Regions from separate parts of the Thalassospira permensis NBRC 106175 genome, predicted to be linked through region 3. Evidence: predicted binding sites of a transcription regulator. Region 3 holds the regulator's gene; each other region holds the start of a gene.
The links. Region 3 encodes PhoB, which activates phosphate uptake and scavenging genes when phosphate is short. Its sites were predicted from a motif close to TNTCATAAAACTGTCA; they were not measured.
Positions count from the first base shown of each region.

Region 1: the regulator PhoB is predicted to act here: its motif matches at 1,531-1,546, upstream of phnD (phosphate/phosphite/phosphonate ABC transporter substrate-binding protein).
Region 2: the regulator PhoB is predicted to act here: its motif matches at 1,285-1,300, upstream of SMB34_RS18255 (inorganic phosphate transporter).
Region 4: the regulator PhoB is predicted to act here: its motif matches at 2,672-2,687, upstream of SMB34_RS03870 (deoxycytidylate deaminase).

Region 1 covers NZ_AUNC01000032.1:7,588-12,135, forward strand. The annotation lists gene fumC (class II fumarate hydratase) at 1-491, opposite strand, end outside; gene SMB34_RS14695 (DeoR/GlpR family DNA-binding transcription regulator) at 643-1,494, opposite strand; gene phnD (phosphate/phosphite/phosphonate ABC transporter substrate-binding protein) at 1,690-2,658, shown strand; gene phnC (phosphonate ABC transporter ATP-binding protein) at 2,728-3,522, shown strand; gene phnE (phosphonate ABC transporter, permease protein PhnE) at 3,522-4,334, shown strand; gene phnE (phosphonate ABC transporter, permease protein PhnE) at 4,328-4,548, shown strand, end outside.
Region 2 covers NZ_AUNC01000056.1:113,608-118,155, forward strand. The annotation lists gene SMB34_RS18250 (AsmA family protein) at 1-1,202, shown strand, start outside; gene SMB34_RS18255 (inorganic phosphate transporter) at 1,373-2,902, shown strand; gene SMB34_RS18260 (queuosine precursor transporter) at 3,164-3,709, shown strand; gene queA (tRNA preQ1(34) S-adenosylmethionine ribosyltransferase-isomerase QueA) at 3,813-4,548, shown strand, end outside.
Region 3 covers NZ_AUNC01000001.1:115,298-119,845, forward strand. The annotation lists gene pstA (phosphate ABC transporter permease PstA) at 1-287, shown strand, start outside; gene pstB (phosphate ABC transporter ATP-binding protein PstB) at 289-1,092, shown strand; gene phoU (phosphate signaling complex protein PhoU) at 1,114-1,836, shown strand; gene phoB (phosphate regulon transcriptional regulator PhoB) at 1,854-2,549, shown strand; gene SMB34_RS00425 (cation:proton antiporter domain-containing protein) at 2,612-4,372, opposite strand.
Region 4 covers NZ_AUNC01000004.1:89,834-94,381, forward strand. The annotation lists gene SMB34_RS03860 (DUF2336 domain-containing protein) at 1-748, opposite strand, end outside; gene pyk (pyruvate kinase) at 1,094-2,518, opposite strand; gene SMB34_RS03870 (deoxycytidylate deaminase) at 2,829-3,323, shown strand; gene SMB34_RS03875 (response regulator) at 3,603-4,097, shown strand; gene SMB34_RS03880 (hypothetical protein) at 4,097-4,548, shown strand, end outside.

The DNA.
Region 1 (4,548 bases), on a different contig from region 3:
TTCAGGTTTTCTTCGATCTCGACCACAGCCGCGATATGCATGGCGGCGGGGAAGCTGTCATTGGACGACTGCCCGCGATTGACATGATCGTTGGGATGAACCGGATCACGTTTTCCCATCGGCCTGCCAAGGATTTCGCACGCACGGTTGGCGATGACCTCGTTGGCATTCATGTTGGTCTGCGTACCACTGCCGGTCTGCCAGACGACAAGCGGGAAGTGATCAAGAAGCTTGCCATCGGCGACTTCGCGCGCGGCGGCCTCGATTGCCTCGGCAAGGTTGGCATCCAGATTGCCAAGGGCAGCATTGGCGCGTGCGGCGGCCAGTTTCTGGATCCCGAACGCCCGGATCAGGGCATCGGGCATCCGTTCGCCGCCAATGCGGAAGTTCTGTTTGGATCGCTGGGTCTGCGCCCCCCAATACCGGTCCGCAGGCACATCGATGCTGCCCATGGTGTCCTGTTCGGTGCGGGTGGTCACTGGATTGGTCACGATAGAAATCCTCCGTGTCAGAAAACATACTGACCGGGGCGGGAACCCGGCTGGCAATTATCTTTTGCCGTTCCCGAATATGGGCGCAAATGATCGTTCGCGCAAAGTCACTATGTTGAAAAAATGCAGTTTTATCGTCAGCGATAAAATATCAGCCGGCGATTGCCCCCTGATCTGCGGAAACATTGTCCTGCCATGCGACAATCTGAACGCCGATGCGATCAAGATGGGATAGCAGTTTTTCAGGCGGCAAACGATCGGTGATCACCCCGGTCAGGGCTTCGAGCGGTGCGATGTTTTCAAGGTAACGCTGATCGAATTTGGTGTGATCGACCATCAGCCAGGTTTCATCGGACCGTTCCATCATGGCGCGCTTGACCGCAACCGCGCGACGGTTAACGTCACTGAACCCCTGCCATGCAACACCCGATGCCCCGATAAAGGCCTTGTTGGCGTGGAAACGGCGCAGGAATTCGACGGTATCATTGCCGTAAACCGCATTTTCACGTGGATCGAACTGCCCCGGGCACATGATGACGTCATCAATCACCGCCTGTTCGCCCATGCCATGCACCACCGCATAGCAATTGGTCAGAACCGTGCGCCGCAATGCGCCGGGATTCTGGGCCATATAGGGGGCAAGCTGACTGACGGTGGAACCGGCATCGATCATGATCACGTCACCCGGCCGGATTATGGTTCCGGCCATGATGCCGATCCGTTCGAACCCGGCAACCGCGGTCATCTGGCGTTGGGCCAGATCGGGTTGATGGCCCATCGGTTGTGCCGATGCGCCGCCAAATTCGCGCTTGATCAGGCCATTTTCGCTGAGCGCATCAAGATCACGGCGAATTGTTTCAGTTGCCACATCGAATCGCTCCGCCAATGTGGCAACTCTCACATGCGGATGGATTTGCAGCTCCTGAAGAATGCGCTGCTGACGTTCTTTTTTTCCGATACGCAAAGACGCTCTCTCCCCTGAATACCTTTGATCACACCTCATTCCGGCAAGGTTAGCAGCAATCTTTGTAACCATTTGTTACAGTTTTGTGTTGCTTTTCCAACTTTTTGACCTTCTATAATGTTGATAAAAGCAACAATAAAACCAACAAAACCACATTAAAAATGGCGCTTTACCAGCGTTTACAGGGAAGAAAGGTTCGACCACATGTTTTCACATGCGAAAAAAACAGACTTTTTGAAAGTTTCTACGGTACTTGCCGCCATCGGCATGATGAGCTTTGGCAGCACCCAGGCATATGCGGCCGATGATTGCATCGCACGCGGCGATCTTGACCAGATGTATTGCGATATGGATGGCGATCTGGTCGCCGATGCACCGGCTGCCGATCAGCAGGTTGACCCGGACACCCTCGTATTTGCCTATACCCCGGTCGAAGACCCGGCGGTTTACGCCGATATCTGGGAGCCGTTCCTTGAACATCTTGAAAAAGTAACCGGCAAGGATGTCCATTTCTTTGCGGTTCAGTCGAATTCCGCCGAAGTCGAAGCCATGCGCAGCGGCCGTCTGCATGTTGCCGGTTTCTCGACCGGGCCGACCCCGTTTGCGGTCAACCTTGCCGGTGCGGTTCCGTTTGCCCTGATGGGGGCGGATGATGGCCGTTTTGGTTATACCTTGCAGCTTTATACCCGGGTTGACAGCGGCATCAATTCGCTTGCCGATCTTAAGGGCAAACGTGTTGCGCACACCTCCCCGACCTCGAACTCGGGCAACCTGGCACCGCGCGCTCTTCTGCCCGGTCAGGGCATCGTCCCGGAACAGGATTACGAAGTCGTCTATTCCGGTTCGCACGACCAGTCGATGCTGGGCGTTGTCGCCGGTGACTATGACGCCGCCCCGGTCGCATCCGAAGTGGTTGAACGTATGGCCCAGCGTGATCTGTACGATCCGGCTGACGTCAAAATCCTTTATGAAAGCAAGCCGTTCCCGACCACTTCGTTCAACTATGCCTATAACCTGAAGCCCGAACTGATCGAAAAGATCAAGGAAGCCTTCTTTACCTTCGACATGAAGGGCACGGCACTTGGCGAAGAATTCAAGGGTGTCACCAAATTCGTACCGGTCACCTATCAGAAAGACTGGGACGTCATTCGTGAAATCCAGGCTGCCAACGGTGTGAAATACACCCCGGACAACCTGAAGTAATCCCTTTTTTCAAACTGCTGCTGCCGGGATCGATTTTCGGTCCCGGTAGTCTTTTTTCAAGGTATCGTGATGCTGCGTATCAAAGATCTGGTCAAACGCTATGGCAAGGATGAGGCCGTTCTCAAGGACCTGAACCTTGAAGTTCCGGGCGAAAGCGTCGTTGCCATCATTGGGGCATCGGGCGCTGGTAAAAGCACGCTTTTGCGCTGTATTAACCGTCTGGTCGAACCGACATCGGGCTCGATTGACCTTAACGGCACCGAACTGACGACTTTGTCGGGTGGCGAGTTGCGTCTGGCGCGTCGTCGTATCGGCATGATTTTTCAGGGTTTCAACCTGATCAACCGTTTGACGGTGATGGAAAATGTTCTGTCGGGACGGTTGGGATATGTCCCGACCTGGCGCGCCATGACGCGCAATTTCCCCCAAAGCGACATTGATCGTGCGTTTCAATTGATGGAACGTGTCGGCATTGCCCATTATGCCAACAAACGCGCCGATGAATTATCGGGTGGCGAACGCCAGCGCGTCGGCGTCGTTCGTGCCTTGATGCAGGAACCTGAAATCCTGCTGGCCGATGAACCGACCGCGTCGCTTGACCCCAAAACATCCCGACAGATCATGGAATTGCTGCGTGCGCTTGCATCCGAGCTGCACCTGCCGGTTCTGATCAATATCCACAATGTCACCGAGGCCAAGGAATATACCCAGCGCATCGTCGGCATGCGGTTTGGTCGCATCATCTTTGACAGTGTGCCGACCGACCTTACCCAGGATGCCATGGATGAAATCTATGCCGGGGTTCCGGCAGAAGAACGCGGCGAAACCGGGGATGCGGAATCCCTGCGCGAGGTGGTATCATAATGACCAGCTCCGTTGAAAAAACAACGGGCCATCGCACTTGGAAAAAGCCGCCCTTTATCGCCAATCCGGCGATACGCTGGGCGATTATTCTTGGCGTATTGGCCTATGTCGTGTGGGCGGTCTCCAGCCTGCCCTTTAACTGGGAACGTATTCAGGAAGGCATTCCGCGCGCCATCCGTATTTTCAAGGGCGCTTTCCCGCCGGACATGATCCGGGGTGAACTGGTGTTGCAGGGTTTTCTTGAAAGCATCAAGATCGCCATCGTTGCAACCCTTGCCGGTGTGATGCTCAGCGTGCCGATTGCCTTTGCCGCCGCATCCAATATTGCGCCCAAATGGCTTTATAACATCGGGCGTGCCACGATCATTATCGCACGCAGTTTCCATCCGGTGATCGTTGCCATCCTGTTCGTCAAGGCGGTCGGTTTTGGTCCGCTGGCGGGGATTTTGACCCTGACGATCTATTCCATCGGTTTCGTTGCCAAAATGCTGGCCGAACGGATCGAGGAAATCGACTGGGGCCAGGTCGAAGCCATCCGGGCGGCCGGGGGCGGGACATTCATCACCATGCTTTATGCCGTGATCCCGCAAATCATGCCCCGCCAGATCGGTCTTTCGATCTATCAGCTTGACAGTAACCTGCGTGCATCCGCCGTGGTCGGCATTGTGGGTGCGGGCGGGATCGGATCGACCCTGATGAATGCGTTTCGGCGCTATGACTATGACTTCGCGCTTGCGATCACGCTTTGCATTATCGGCGTCATCCTGATCAGCGAAGCCATAAGCGGCCGGATCCGGAGGAACATATGGTAACGACAACAAAAAACACCGGACCGGACGCCATCGCCGAACGCGAATGGTCACGCTATACCCCCAAACAACGCTGGCTGCGCTTTGCCATGTATGGCGGTGTCGTGCTGGCAACGGTCTGGTCGCTTTCGACGATCAACATCATCTGGCCGTGGCTTTGGGATGCCCCGCAACAGATGGGCGATCTTTTTTCGCGCATGTATCCGCCGTCGCTTAA
Region 2 (4,548 bases), on a different contig from region 3:
TGGGGCGTCTGGTTCTGGACAGCACGGTCAAGGGCAATGCCAAGAATATCGCGCTTGATATCGCGAAGTTCGGGATCGGTCCGTTTGAAACCAGGGGTGACGTTGATTTCGACGCCACCGGGGCGCAGCCGAAACTGGCCGTGGCCCTGTCGGGCGGGGTATTGAATGTTGATCCGTTCGTGCCTGCGGCAAAACGGGCCGGACTGATGCCCGAAGGCGGTAGCGGTGCGCGCCGGGCGGCTTTCAATATGCCGACCACGATGAAGGTTACGACTGTTGATGCCCGTGACGGCACGCCGTGGGATGATACGGTGATTGATGTGTCGGCCCTGCGGTCGATTGATGCCGATATCACGGTCGCACTTGATCAGCTTGATTTCGATACCTACAGCCTTGTGAAGCCGGACCTTAAGGCGACACTCGTGACCGGGCTTCTGACCATTCAGAAATTCACCGGCCTTCTGGGCGATGGTGATCTGTCGATTGATGGCACGTTTGATGCGCGTAATTCCGATACGCCGAAGCTGGCCCTTAAAGGCAATCTTGATGGTGCCGATATCGCCAAACTGGCCCCGATCCGGGTTGCCAATGACATGGTGATCGGCGGGGCGGCGACCAGGTTCGATGTGAATGCATCGGGCAATACATCGCGCAAGCTGGTCAGTGCGTTGAATGGCACGGCGAACCTTGTTCTGAATAATGTCCGGTTCAGCAATGCCGATAAACGGTCTGCTGATCCGAAGCTGAACATCCAGGCATTGTTGCAGCAGGGCCCGCAGGCGATGGTGGTTGAAGGGGTCGGTAACAACGATCTGGTTCAGACCCTTGAAGCCGACATTGCCATCACCAACGGGATTGCCAAAACCACCCGTGTGGAAGCGACATCGCGTGTGGGGACGGCGGATGCCGATGCGACCCTTGATCTGCCGAAATGGCAGATGGATACACAGGCCGATTTCGATTTTTCCGAGAAAATCGAAGAATTGCCGCCATTTAGTGTTTACGCCAAGGGCAATATCAGCAACCCGGCGATTACCGGCCGCATGGACAAGGTCGCGATCAAGGTTCTGGATAATATCCTTGATAAGGCACTGGGCGGGAGTGGTTCATCCGATAACGGATCGGGAAGTTCGGGCAAGGATGCGGCCAAGGATGCGGCCAAGGATGTTCTGAAAGGGCTTCTGAACCAGTTCGGTCGATAGCTTTTCACAACTGTTCCAAACGTAAAACGGCCCTGCAGTGCGGGGCCGTTTTGCTATTGGCGGGATGCGGTCGGGACATGGCTGTCATAAAAAGGCAAAAAAACCTTAACAAACCGGGTTTGCTTCGACATGATCCGCGCGTCGATTCCCTTTTTAAGTAACGGTTGATCATGGTCGCAAAGAAAACCGCTCTGGATAAGGATCTCAAATGGCAGCGCCGCATGGATGCGGGTGCCGGAGAGACTGCCTCCCTGAGTGCGAAGCTCGGACTTGCGCTTGTCTTTCTTTTGGCGTGCAGCGCCTTTGTCGCCTTTCACATGGGCGGCCTGCCGCAAAGCGGATTTCTGATCGCCGCTGCGGTGATCGGCGGTTACATGGCACTGAATATCGGTGCAAATGACGTGGCCAACAATGTTGGTCCGGCGGTTGGTTCAAAGGCGCTGACCATGGTTGGCGCCCTTTTGATTGCAGCCGTGTTTGAAGCAGCCGGGGCGATTATCGCCGGTGGCGATGTTGTCGGCACGATCAAGAACGGCATTATCGACCCGACCCAGATGCCCGATGCACAGACCTTTGTCTGGGCGATGATGGCGGCCCTTCTGGCGGCTGCCCTTTGGCTTAACCTTGCTACATGGCTGGGCGCGCCGGTATCGACCACCCATTCCATCGTTGGCGGTGTGATGGGGGCGGGGATGGCAGCCGTCGGCATTGGCGCGGTCAATTGGCCGACCATGGGCACGATTGCCGCAAGTTGGGTGATTTCACCGGTTCTGGGTGGCGTGATCGCAGCCGCGTTCCTTGCCTTTATCAAGTTCAAGATTCTGTATACCGAAAATTGCGTCGAAGCGGCTCGCAAATGGGTGCCGATTTTGGTCGGTGTGATGGTATCGGCCTTCACCATGTATCTGATGATGAAGGGGATCAAAAAGATCTGGGCTGCTGATACGTGGCAGGTCATTGTTATCGGTATCGCAGCCTTTTTCGTCACCCTGTTGCCGACCCGCAAGGCCGTGCTGCATGCGTCGCGTAACATGACCGGGCGGCGCAAGGAAATCGCATCGCTGTTTCGCATTCCGCTGGTCGTGTCCGCAGCCCTTCTGTCATTCGCGCATGGATCAAACGATGTGGCGAATGCCATTGGACCGTTGGCCGCCATCGTTTCGGGTGTTGATAGCGGCGAGATCGTGACATCGGCCCCGATCCCGATCTGGGTGATGGTGATTGGGGCGATTGGTATTTCTGCCGGTCTGATCCTGTTCGGGCCGAAACTGATCAAGACGGTCGGATCGAAAATCACCAAGCTTGATCCGATCCGGGCCTATACCGTGGCGCTGTCGGCGGCATTGACGGTGATTGTGGCATCCGCGCTGGGTCTTCCGGTCAGTTCGACCCATATTGCGGTCGGTGCGGTGTTTGGGGTCGGGTTTCTGCGTGAAACGCTAAGCCATCGTCGCCGGATGGATAGTGCGCCGATGCTGGTCGGTGCGGAACAGGAAAGTGACGAACAGAAACAGCATATCGAAGCCCTGCGCCAGCTTGACCCGGCACAGGCCGAAAAGGCCGAGAAGAAACTGCGCAAGCGGTTGCTGGTGCGGCGTCGGTATGCGGTGACGATTGCGACCGCGTGGGTGATCACGGTTCCGGCCGGGGCGTTCCTTGGCGCGTTGCTGTTTTTCACCATTCGCGGGATCATGCTTTAATTCCGTCGGAATTAGGCGCAGAATTGACGTTTCGCGGCACGGTGCTCCTCCTTTTCCCCGGAGCAGCTTGTGGCGATCTGCAGCGGCGGTCAGGCTTTGTCTGACCGCCGTTTTTCCTTGACGCCTGGGGCCTGCAAGCGTAATTACCCCAACCATAATTTGGATAAAACCCGTGCCGAATCGTCGCCCAATCAAAGTGGGCCGCGAGATTTCCTATGCGTGCGTTCTGCTTTTGGTCAGGATTTTGGTTAAGGAAAAACGATGAAAGCCATCATTATTGGCGTTCTGGCAATGGCCGTGACGGTTGTTGCATCGAACATTCTGGTTGAATATCCGCTGCCGGGCGTTTTGGCCGATTGGCTGACTTATGGGGCGTTTACCTATCCGGTGGCGTTTCTGGTGACCGATCTGACCAACCGCGCACGCGGGGCAGCGGCGGCACGCCTTGTCGTGCTGGCCGGGTTTGCGATTGCGGTTGTTCTGTCGTTGATCGTTGCCGATACGCGTATTGCGATTGCATCGGGCACGGCGTTTCTGATTGCGCAGATGCTTGACGTGACGGTGTTTGACAGGCTGCGCCGGGCGGTCTGGTGGAAAGCCCCGCTGATTTCATCGGGGATCGGGTCGGCAGTGGATACGGCCTTGTTCTTTTCCATCGCGTTTGTCGGTACCGGGCTTCCGTGGCATACATGGGCGATGGGCGATTTCAGCGCCAAGATCATCATGGCGCTGACCTGTCTGGCACCGTTCCGTTTGCTGATGGCAATCATTACCCCGCGCCTGAATATCGAACCGGCAAAAGGGTGATGCAGGGCTGATATTCCGACGCGATGCCTTGAGGTTTTGCAAAGGGGGGCGGTATAAGGCGCCCCTCTGATTTTTTCTGATAATTGCAGGTTTTGTTTTTCTGATGAAAGTCGATCTGTTCGATTTCGATCTGCCGCGTGAGTGCATTGCCGAACATCCGGCCAACCCGCGTGACAGTGCCCGCATGCTTGATCTGACGGGCGGGCAGACGCATGACCGCATCGTTCGTGAATTGCCCGAAATCCTGCGGCCCGGTGATCTTCTGATTTCCAATGATACCCGCGTGATCCCGGCGCGCCTGTTTGGCAAGCGCGGGGATGCGGGCATTGAAGTGACCCTGCACAAGCAGGAAGGTCTTGCGCAATGGCGCGCCTTTGCCAAACCGGCCAAGAAGCTGCGCGTTGGGGAAACCTTCAAGGTCGCCGATGATTTCGAAGCCGAGGTCATGGAAAAGAAAGACGGCGGCGAGGTGTTGCTGCGCTTTAACGTTGCCGGGGCTGATCTGATTGCCGCGCTTGAAAAATATGGCGTGATGCCGTTGCCACCCTATATCCGGCGCGACAAGGGTGGGGATCATCAGGACAGATCGGATTATCAGACGATTTTCGCCCAGCATGACGGCGCGGTGGCAGCCCCGACGGCAGGTTTGCATTTTACCCCGGAATTGCTGGCAGCGATTGATGCGCGCGGCATTGCGCGGCGCACGATCACGCTTCATGTCGGGGCGGGCACGTTTTTGCCGGTCAAGGTGGATGATACCGAAGACCACAAAATGCACGCCGAATGGGGCAGCATATCGCCCGAAATCGCCAGCCTGATCAATGAAACGCGCGCCAAGG
Region 3 (4,548 bases):
TGGCGATGCCCGGTATTCTGACCGGGACCATCATCGGCATGGCGCAGGCTCTTGGGGAAACCGCACCGCTTCTGATGATCGGTATGGTGGCGTTTATTGTTGATATCCCAGGCGGGGCACTTGATCCGGCGACAGTTCTGCCGGTGCAGATTTATCTGTGGGCGGATAGTCCGGAACGTGCCTTTGTCGAGAAGACTTCGGCGGCCATCATGGTCTTGCTGGGCTTCCTGATCCTGATGAACGGATTGGCCGTGTATCTGCGCAAGAAATTTGAACGGAAGTGGTAAAATGGCTGTTGTAACTCAAAGCGCAATGACGGCAGAGCCGTCAGTCACTAGCCCGAAAATGACGGCCCGTGACCTCAATCTTTTCTACGGCGACAACCAGGCGCTTTTTGATGTCAATCTTGACATTGTCGAACGCCAGGTCACAGCACTTATCGGCCCGTCGGGCTGCGGCAAATCAACCTTCCTGCGGTGCATGAACCGCATGAATGACACGATTGACGGTGTCACGATCAAGGGCAAGGTAACGCTTGATGACCGTGATATCTATGACAAGGCAATCGACGTTGTTCAGTTGCGCGCGCGCATTGGCATGGTGTTCCAGAAACCGAACCCGTTCCCGAAGTCGATTTATGACAACGTGGCCTATGGCCCGCGTATTCACGGTCTGGTGAATTCGCGCGACGAGCTCGATGAAATCGTCATGACCTCGCTTGAACGGGCGGGTCTACTGAAAGAAGTCAAAGACCGTCTGCCGGAACCGGCAACCGGTCTTTCTGGTGGGCAGCAGCAGCGTCTTTGCATTGCACGTGCGGTTGCCGTCAGCCCCGAAGTCATCCTGATGGATGAACCGTGTTCGGCACTTGACCCGATTGCAACCGCAAAGGTCGAGGAACTGATCGACGAGCTTCGTTCGAACTACACCATTGTGATCGTGACGCACTCCATGCAGCAGGCCGCCCGCGTGTCGCAGCGCACGGCGTTTTTCCATCTCGGCAAGCTGGTCGAAGTGGGCGAAACCGATCAGATTTTCACCAATCCCAAGGACGAGCGCACCAAGGGATACATTACGGGTCGCTTCGGTTAAGTCCGGGCAGGAGTATTTTCGATGGTCGATGAGAAACATCATATCGTCAGTTCGTTTGACGAAGAACTGACCCGTCTTAACAACATCATTTCGCAGATGGGCGGGCTTGCCGAAAGTCAGCTGATTTCCGCCATTCGTGCGATCGTTAAACGGGATTCGGAACTGGCCGAGAAGGTCATTCTTTCCGATCACCGTATCGATACGCTGGAACAGGAAGTGCAGGATTTTGCCGTACGTCTTCTGGCCCTGCGTCAGCCGATGGCAGATGACCTGCGGCAGGTGGTGACCGCGCTTAAACTGTCCAACGATCTGGAACGTATAGGTGATCTGGCGAAAAACATCGCCAAGCGTGCGCAGGTTCTTAACCAGGTGCCGCCGATCCGCCCGGTTCAGGTGATCCCGAACATGGCCAAGCTGTGCCAGGAAATCATCAAGGACGTTCTGGATGCCTATATCGAGGGTGATGCGGAAAAGGCCCAGCGTGTCTGGGCGCGCGATCAGGAAGTTGACGATATGTACAATTCCCTGTTCCGTGAACTGCTGACCTATATGATGGAAGATCCGCGTAACATCACGGCATCGACCCATCTGCTGTTTATCGCCAAGAATATCGAACGTATTGGCGATCATGCGACCAACATTGCCGAAACGATCTATTACCGGATCAAGGGCGAAGACCTGCCGATGGATACTCGGCCAAAAAATGACGCGGCGAACTTTGCCGTCGTAGAACCGAATGAGTGACACTGGAGCATAGGAAGATGGACCCAACGGTTCTTATCGTCGAGGACGAAGCTGCAATCGTAACCATGTTGCGCTACAACCTCGAACGCGAGGGGATGCAGGTTGTCGAAGCCGGGGACGGTGACGAAGCGTTGAAAATTCTGGCCGAAACCCATGTCGATCTGGTCCTTCTGGACTGGATGCTGCCGGTGATGTCAGGGATCGAGGTTTGCCGCCAGATCCGCCGGAAGCCTGAAAGCCGCGATTTGCCGGTGATCATGGTTACGGCGCGTGGCGAAGAAGGCGACCGCATCCGCGGCCTTGATACCGGGGCCGATGATTATGTGACCAAGCCGTTTGCGATTGGTGAATTGCTGGCGCGTATTCGCGCACTTCTGCGTCGATCCGGTCCGGCGCAACCACAAGGGCAGTTGATCTATTCCGATATCGAAATGGATCTGGCCGCCCATCGTGTCAGTCGTAACGGCAAGGCTATCCATCTTGGCCCGACCGAATTCCGTCTGCTGCGTTATTTCCTGGAACATCCGGGGCGGGTTTTCTCGCGCGAGCAGCTTCTGAATGCGGTTTGGGGGCCGAATATCTATGTCGAAACCCGCACGGTTGATGTTCACATTCGTCGTCTGCGCAAGGCATTGAATGACGTCAAGGGAACGCGCGATGTAATCCGCACGGTTCGTGCCGCGGGTTATGCACTGGATGTCGAAGCCGCCTGATTGCGGTTATTCCGGAAGACGAAACGAAAGACCCCCATTCTTGTGATGGGGGTCTTTGTGTTTCAGGTGCTTTTCCTGGATTTTGCCGGTTTGGCAGTTTTTTGTGCCTGGTCTTCGGTTTTTTGGCGCGCGGTGCGCGGGGCAAGTTCGTTCATCAGCAGCATATCGGCACGCCGGAACTTGGCTATTTCGAGATCGATATCTTCCTGCGGGATATCGCAGGCCGCCAGAACGTGATCGGACAGGCGTAAACCGGTTTCAAGTACCTCGGGGATGGCCGCATCGGCACCACTGCGTGACAGCGGACCGATATGGGTGATGTCCTGGGCACGGGCAAAGATTTTCAGATGTGGATAATGCTGTCGCAGCAAGGCGACGGTCTTTTCGGTTGCGTGCGGGTTGCCCATGGCAACGGCGGCAATATGGGCCTGTTCGGTATGGGCGGCACGAAATGTTTCCGGTCGGGACCCATCGGCAAAATAAACCGGCAGACCTTCGGCTCGGCCACGCGAAACCTGTTGGGCATCGGATTCCAGAACGATAAACGGGATTTCCTTGGTGCGCAGCAGACGGGCCAGAACCCGGCCGACGCGCCCGCAACCAATTACCAGAACATGTTTCTGAATGCCGTCGGTTTCATCCGAAATCTCGCTTAGCTGATCGGTTTCCTTGGGATGAAGCTTCTGTTCGATGCGATGGCCGAGCGAAATCAAAGTCGGCGTCAGACCCATCGAAATCGCAACCACCGGGATCAGCATCACGGCGATGTCAATCGGAACCGCCCCGTTCTGCGATGCCAGTGCAAGCATGACGAAGGCGAATTCACCACCGGCGGCCAGGCTCATGGCGACCCGGATTGAAGATGCACGGTTAAAGCCGATCAGCAGGGACAATCCGAAAAGAACCGCTGCCTTTATGACCAGAAGCCCGATCAGCCACAAAATGATCGTTCCGGCCTGACCGATGACCACATTGGCATTGACCGACATTCCCACAGACATGAAGAACAGCGACAGGAAAACACCGCGAAATGGCGAAATGTCGGCTTCGATCTGATGGCGGAATTCGGTCTCGGCCAACATTACCCCGGCGATAAAGGCACCAAGCGCCATTGAAAGGCCCGCGGCTTCGGTCAATGTGCTGGCAGCCAGAACGACAAACAGGGTCCCGATTGCAAAAAGTTCCGGGTTTTTAAGAGCCGCAATATACCGAAAGAGTCGCGGCAGCAGATAACGACCGGTCAGCAACAATACAGCAACCGCCCCCACACCGCTTAGTGCGCTGATCCAGGGGCTGGTTTCGCTCCCGGCATTGCCAGCGGCCTGCACCATGATCAGGAAGGGACCAACCGCAACGTCCTGCAACAGCAGGATGGCAAGGGCTGCACGCCCGAAACGTGTGTGCAACTGGCGCTCATCGGAAAGCTGTTTAAGGATAATGGCTGTTGATGACAGGGCCAGTGCCCCGGCAATTACGATAGAGGCGGGCATATCGTAATTAATCAGCAGCAATACACCGAACATCACGGCCATCGTGACGCCGATCTGCAGGAAACCAAGGGTCGCGAACCGGCCCCCAATCACGCGCAAGCGTTCGCGCGACAATTCAAGACCGATCATGAACAGCAGAAAGACAATGCCAAGCTCGGCGACGGTTGAAATGTCTTCGCGGTCACTGATCAGGCCAAAACCGAAAGGGCCGATGCAAAAGCCGCCGATCAGGAAACCGATGATCGAGTTCGCACGTAATTTCTGTGCCAGCGGGACGGCAATCACCGCGGCGGTCAGGACAAGGAACAGCTCGAAAAGAACGCTGTGTGACATGATGGATTATGCGTCCGGCGCAGATAGGCGTGTAAAGGAAGTCGTTCAAATCAGGATAGCGGAAATACCCCTATGATTTCTATGGAAATTTCGCGTATGAGAGGGCATCTGTGATGGATGACACGTCTTAAGAGCAGGCGACCGCGACGATTGCTTTCGGTATGCGTGCCAGTGTG
Region 4 (4,548 bases), on a different contig from region 3:
TCCTGCTGCCGAATTTCGGGGTCAGGGCCACCACATTGCGCGGCGCGTCATCCGATGACAGCAACCGGTTAAGCAACCCGCCCTTTTCCTTTTCCCAACGATCCCGTGCCAGACGTGCCTGTGCCGCGGCCTCCTGTTCGGCTTCCAGCTTCTCGGCGGCTGTTTGCACAAACTCGCCACGCCCACGCAGAATATCAAGGAAATCGGCATCGCTTAAAAGTTCGACATATTCGCCAAGCGACACCCGGCCAATCGCCGCAATATCCTGACGCAAACGCATCGCGGCCTGGCGTGTCATATAAGGTGTATGGCTCAGTTCCTGCTCAATCAGGGCAATGACCTGCGGGCGATAACAATCGGCCATATTGCCGATCGCCGTTACGAATTCCTCGACCATATCAAGGCGTTCGGACGGGCTAAGATCATTCAGATGACGGCGCAGGCGGCGCGCAACATCCATGCGGACGTCGCTGTCAAAATCCGGCTGGCCGTCTTCATCTTCGTCATCATCGGCAAGGTCGGCCGACAGGCGCGCGGCATAATCAAGGCCACTTTGCGCCAGTTGACCATCGGAATCTTTTTTACGCGGGATACGGGGGGCACGCGAATTTGCCTGTTCGGCCGCGCCAAACTCGTCTGGCGCGATGCTCCGGACCGTTTCCGCCAGATCACGAAGTTTCGCCGCCGACTTGTCGTCAAGCGCGCCGTCATCCTTCGATTTCTGCCGATTGAACATCCAGTTCAGCATTATCGCAGTAATTCCCCTGTCCCCTGCCTTTCGGCAAATCGGCGTCAACCCCTTGCAACGCCAACATTTTTTATCTGGCCTTGGATCGCTTATAGCAAAGCAATCCACCCCAAACAACAATACAAGAGCCAAAAACCTTTTAAACTCATGGTCATGACCGTTTCTCGGAAATACCAAGGATACAGGTCAGAACACTTTGACTATCACGGCAAACACTCAAAAAAACATTAACAATACAAACCACTATCCGGCGGTATGGCCGGTATTTCAAACATCGCGAAACTCTCGCACAAAAAAACGGGCGGCTTGTTGCCGCCCGTCTCGTTTCGTCACGCAATAGTCTGATCAGTTTTTCGCGGACAACCACGCAATGCGCAGGATATTGGTCGCCCCTGGGGTCCCAAACGGGACACCTGCGGTAATCACCAGCGAATCCCCAGCCGCAGCAAACTCTTCACGTTTGGCCACCTCGCAGGCAATGCCGACCATCTCGGCAAAGTTGGTCGCATCACGGGTAAAGACCGCATGCACGCCCCAGCACAACGTCATCCGGCGTGCCGTCTGGATTTTCGGCGTCAGTCCAAGGATGGGAACTTCCGGGCGTTCACGCGCCGCACGAAGCGACGTTGAACCCGACGTGGTATAGGTCACGACCGCCTTGGCACCAATCGTTCCGGCAACCTGACGGGCCGCAGCACTGATCGCATCCGGCGCATTATGCTCGGGATCCGGACGGTTGGCATCGCGCAGACGATAATAAAGTTCGTCCTGCTCCACCCGGATCATGATCCGGTCCATGATGCTGACGGTTTCGATCGGATATTTGCCCACCGCACTTTCGGCTGACAGCATCACCGCATCGGCACCGTCATAAATGGCGGTCGCAACGTCGGATGCTTCGGCACGGGTCGGGGCCGGGTTGCTGACCATCGAATCCAGCATCTGGGTCGCAACAATCACCGGCTTGCCAGCTTCGCGGCACGCCTTGATGATGCGTTTCTGCAGGATCGGAACATCTTCAGGCGGGCATTCAACACCCAGATCGCCACGTGCGACCATGATGATGTCCGAAAGTGCCACGATTTCATCAAGATGCTCAATCGCCTGCGGCTTTTCCAGTTTGGAAACGATTGCCGCACGACCATTGATGATCTTGCGCGCCTCGGCAACGTCTTCGGGACGCTGGACGAATGAAAGTGCGACGAAATCAACGCCCATCTCAAGACCGTAATCCAGATCAATACGATCCTTGTCGGTCAGGGGCGACATCGGCAGCATCACGTCGGGCAGGTTAACGCCCTTGCGGTTCGACAGCGGCCCTCCGGTAATAACGGTGCACTCGGCTGATTTGCTATCGCATTTTTCCACCCGCATGCGCAGCTTGCCATCGTCAAGCAACAGGTTCGCACCGGGCTTGAGTGCTGCAAAAACTTCGGGATGGGGCAATGAAACGCGGGTTTTATCCCCTGGTTTCTTGTCCATATCGAAATGGAAGGTCGCACCGGCTTCAAGTTCGATCTTTTCGTCGGCAAAGGTACCGCAGCGGATCTTTGGTCCCTGCAAATCCATCAGCACGCCAATCGGACGGCCAAGCTTGGCCTCGACTTCACGGATTGTTTCAAAACGCGCCTGATGCTCTGCATGTTCACCATGCGAGAAATTCAGCCGGAACACATCAACACCCGCCCTTACGATCTTTTCCAGAGTTTCCGGATGAGAGCTCGCTGGCCCCAGGGTTGCGATGATCTTCGCCTTACGTTGTCGGCGCATCGGCTCTTACCTCTTGTTTTTTGGTTTCCATTGGGTCTCTCCGCTTCGGCCATAGCTTCCCGGCGAGGCGTCGAGACGTCCTGATTTTTCTCTGGGGGTACCCCCTTAATAGTCAATCAAGCCCTGTTTGAACAGGGACTTTTCGCTAAATGCCTTTACAAAAATGTGATTTTTCTCTGGACAATTACAAGCAGGCACTCCTTTAAAGAAGCAGTGCAGCAATCAATTGCTGGCAGGCGGCCCTGCCCGGCAATCGCTTTTGATAACCGCATATTTACAACCGTGCGCGAACACATCGGGGATCGGACAAATGAGCAAATGGCATCATCGCTTCCTGGGACTGGCATCCCATATTGCCGAATGGTCAAAAGACCGTAGCACCCAGGTCGGCGCGGTTGTCATTGGCCCGAAAAAAGAAATTCGCGCCGTTGGCTATAACGGGTTTCCCCGCGGTGTCGATGACAATGTCGAAAGCCGCCATCAACGCCCGGAAAAATACGCCTATACCGAACATGCCGAACGCAATGCGATCTATAATGCCAGCTACACCGGCACATCGCTTGATGGCTGCGCGCTTTATGTCACCCATTTCCCCTGCTGCGACTGCGCGCGCGCCATCATTCAGGCCGGCATCGCCGAAGTATTTGTCGATAAAAGCAAACTGACCCCCGATTTTCTCGAACGCTGGCAGCAGGACATGACCATCTCGACCGAAATGTTTGGCGAGGCGGGCGTGGCCGTTCAGGTCATTGACGAAGAAGGCACAACCGAACCCCTGCCCGACACCGTTCCCGATCATTCCTGATCTTGCCCTTTTAATTTTGCAGACCCGCCCAATATAGGGTGATCTGTGGGATCATGAGCATGAACAAAAAGAACGTAAACGTCGTTTGTTCAATATCTGCACAAGGTTAGGCGTCAGTATTTGTCAGAATTCCAAGCTGACAAAACGCCGCTTTAGCCTTGCTGCTAATCAGACAAAGGTATAAGCAATTAGGATCACGCTAGTACGATCATCACGCAAAAAAAGGCCCTGACCAGAACAAGGACCGGGACCGTGACGACGCACAGGATAAAAGGCCGAATGAGCGCAAAGATCGATTTCAGTAAAATCAGTTTTCTGGTCGTCGATGGCGACAAGATTTCGGCCCAGGTAGTTTTCGATACACTTTCGTATCTTGGTGCGACAGCCGTACAGCGTGTCCGCTCCCCGAACGATGCGTTCGATGTTCTCCGGACCCAGCAGATTGATATCATCGTCACCGAATGGCGTCTGCGCGGGATGGATGGCCTTGAATTCCTTGATGTTCTCAGGAATTCGGTCAATTCGCCCAACCGGTTCATTCCGGTAATCATGTTGACAGCACATTCGGAGCAGCGATACGTCACCACTGCGCGTGACCTCGGCATCACGGAATTTCTTGCCAAACCGTTCAATGCCAAGGCACTTTATAGCAGACTGGTATCGGTCATCACCCGTCCGCGGCATTTCGTCAATACCGGCACCTATTTCGGGCCGGATCGCCGCCGCAGACAGGTCGCCTTCGACGGCCCCGACAGACGGAGCCCCGATGATTAATGACCCATTTTGACTGGGGGACCGGAGCAATCGTGACGCCCGAAAAGAAAAAGAAAAAAGCCCAGATCATTCCGCCTCAGACGGATCTGAAGCGACGTACGGTCAATTTCGTCAAGGGCTTTGACATCAATCTGTCCCCTCAACAGCTGGACGAACTTGAGCAGGTCGTCCAGCGCAGCACGGAAACCTTTGTTCGCGATATAGGCAAGGACCTTGCCGACTGCCGCAAACTGGTCGTTGCCGCCATCAGCGATAATTCAAAGGCATCAACCGCGCTGGAAAACAGTGCCGACCTTGCCTATTCGGTGAAGGCACTGGGTGGAACATTCCAGTATCCGCTGATGACACAGATAGCAAAGTCACTTGAAATCTTTGTCGCAGACCGGACCACCGCCAATATGAAGCAGCTTCTTGTCATTCAGCTTCATATTGATTCTCTTTACGTCATTCT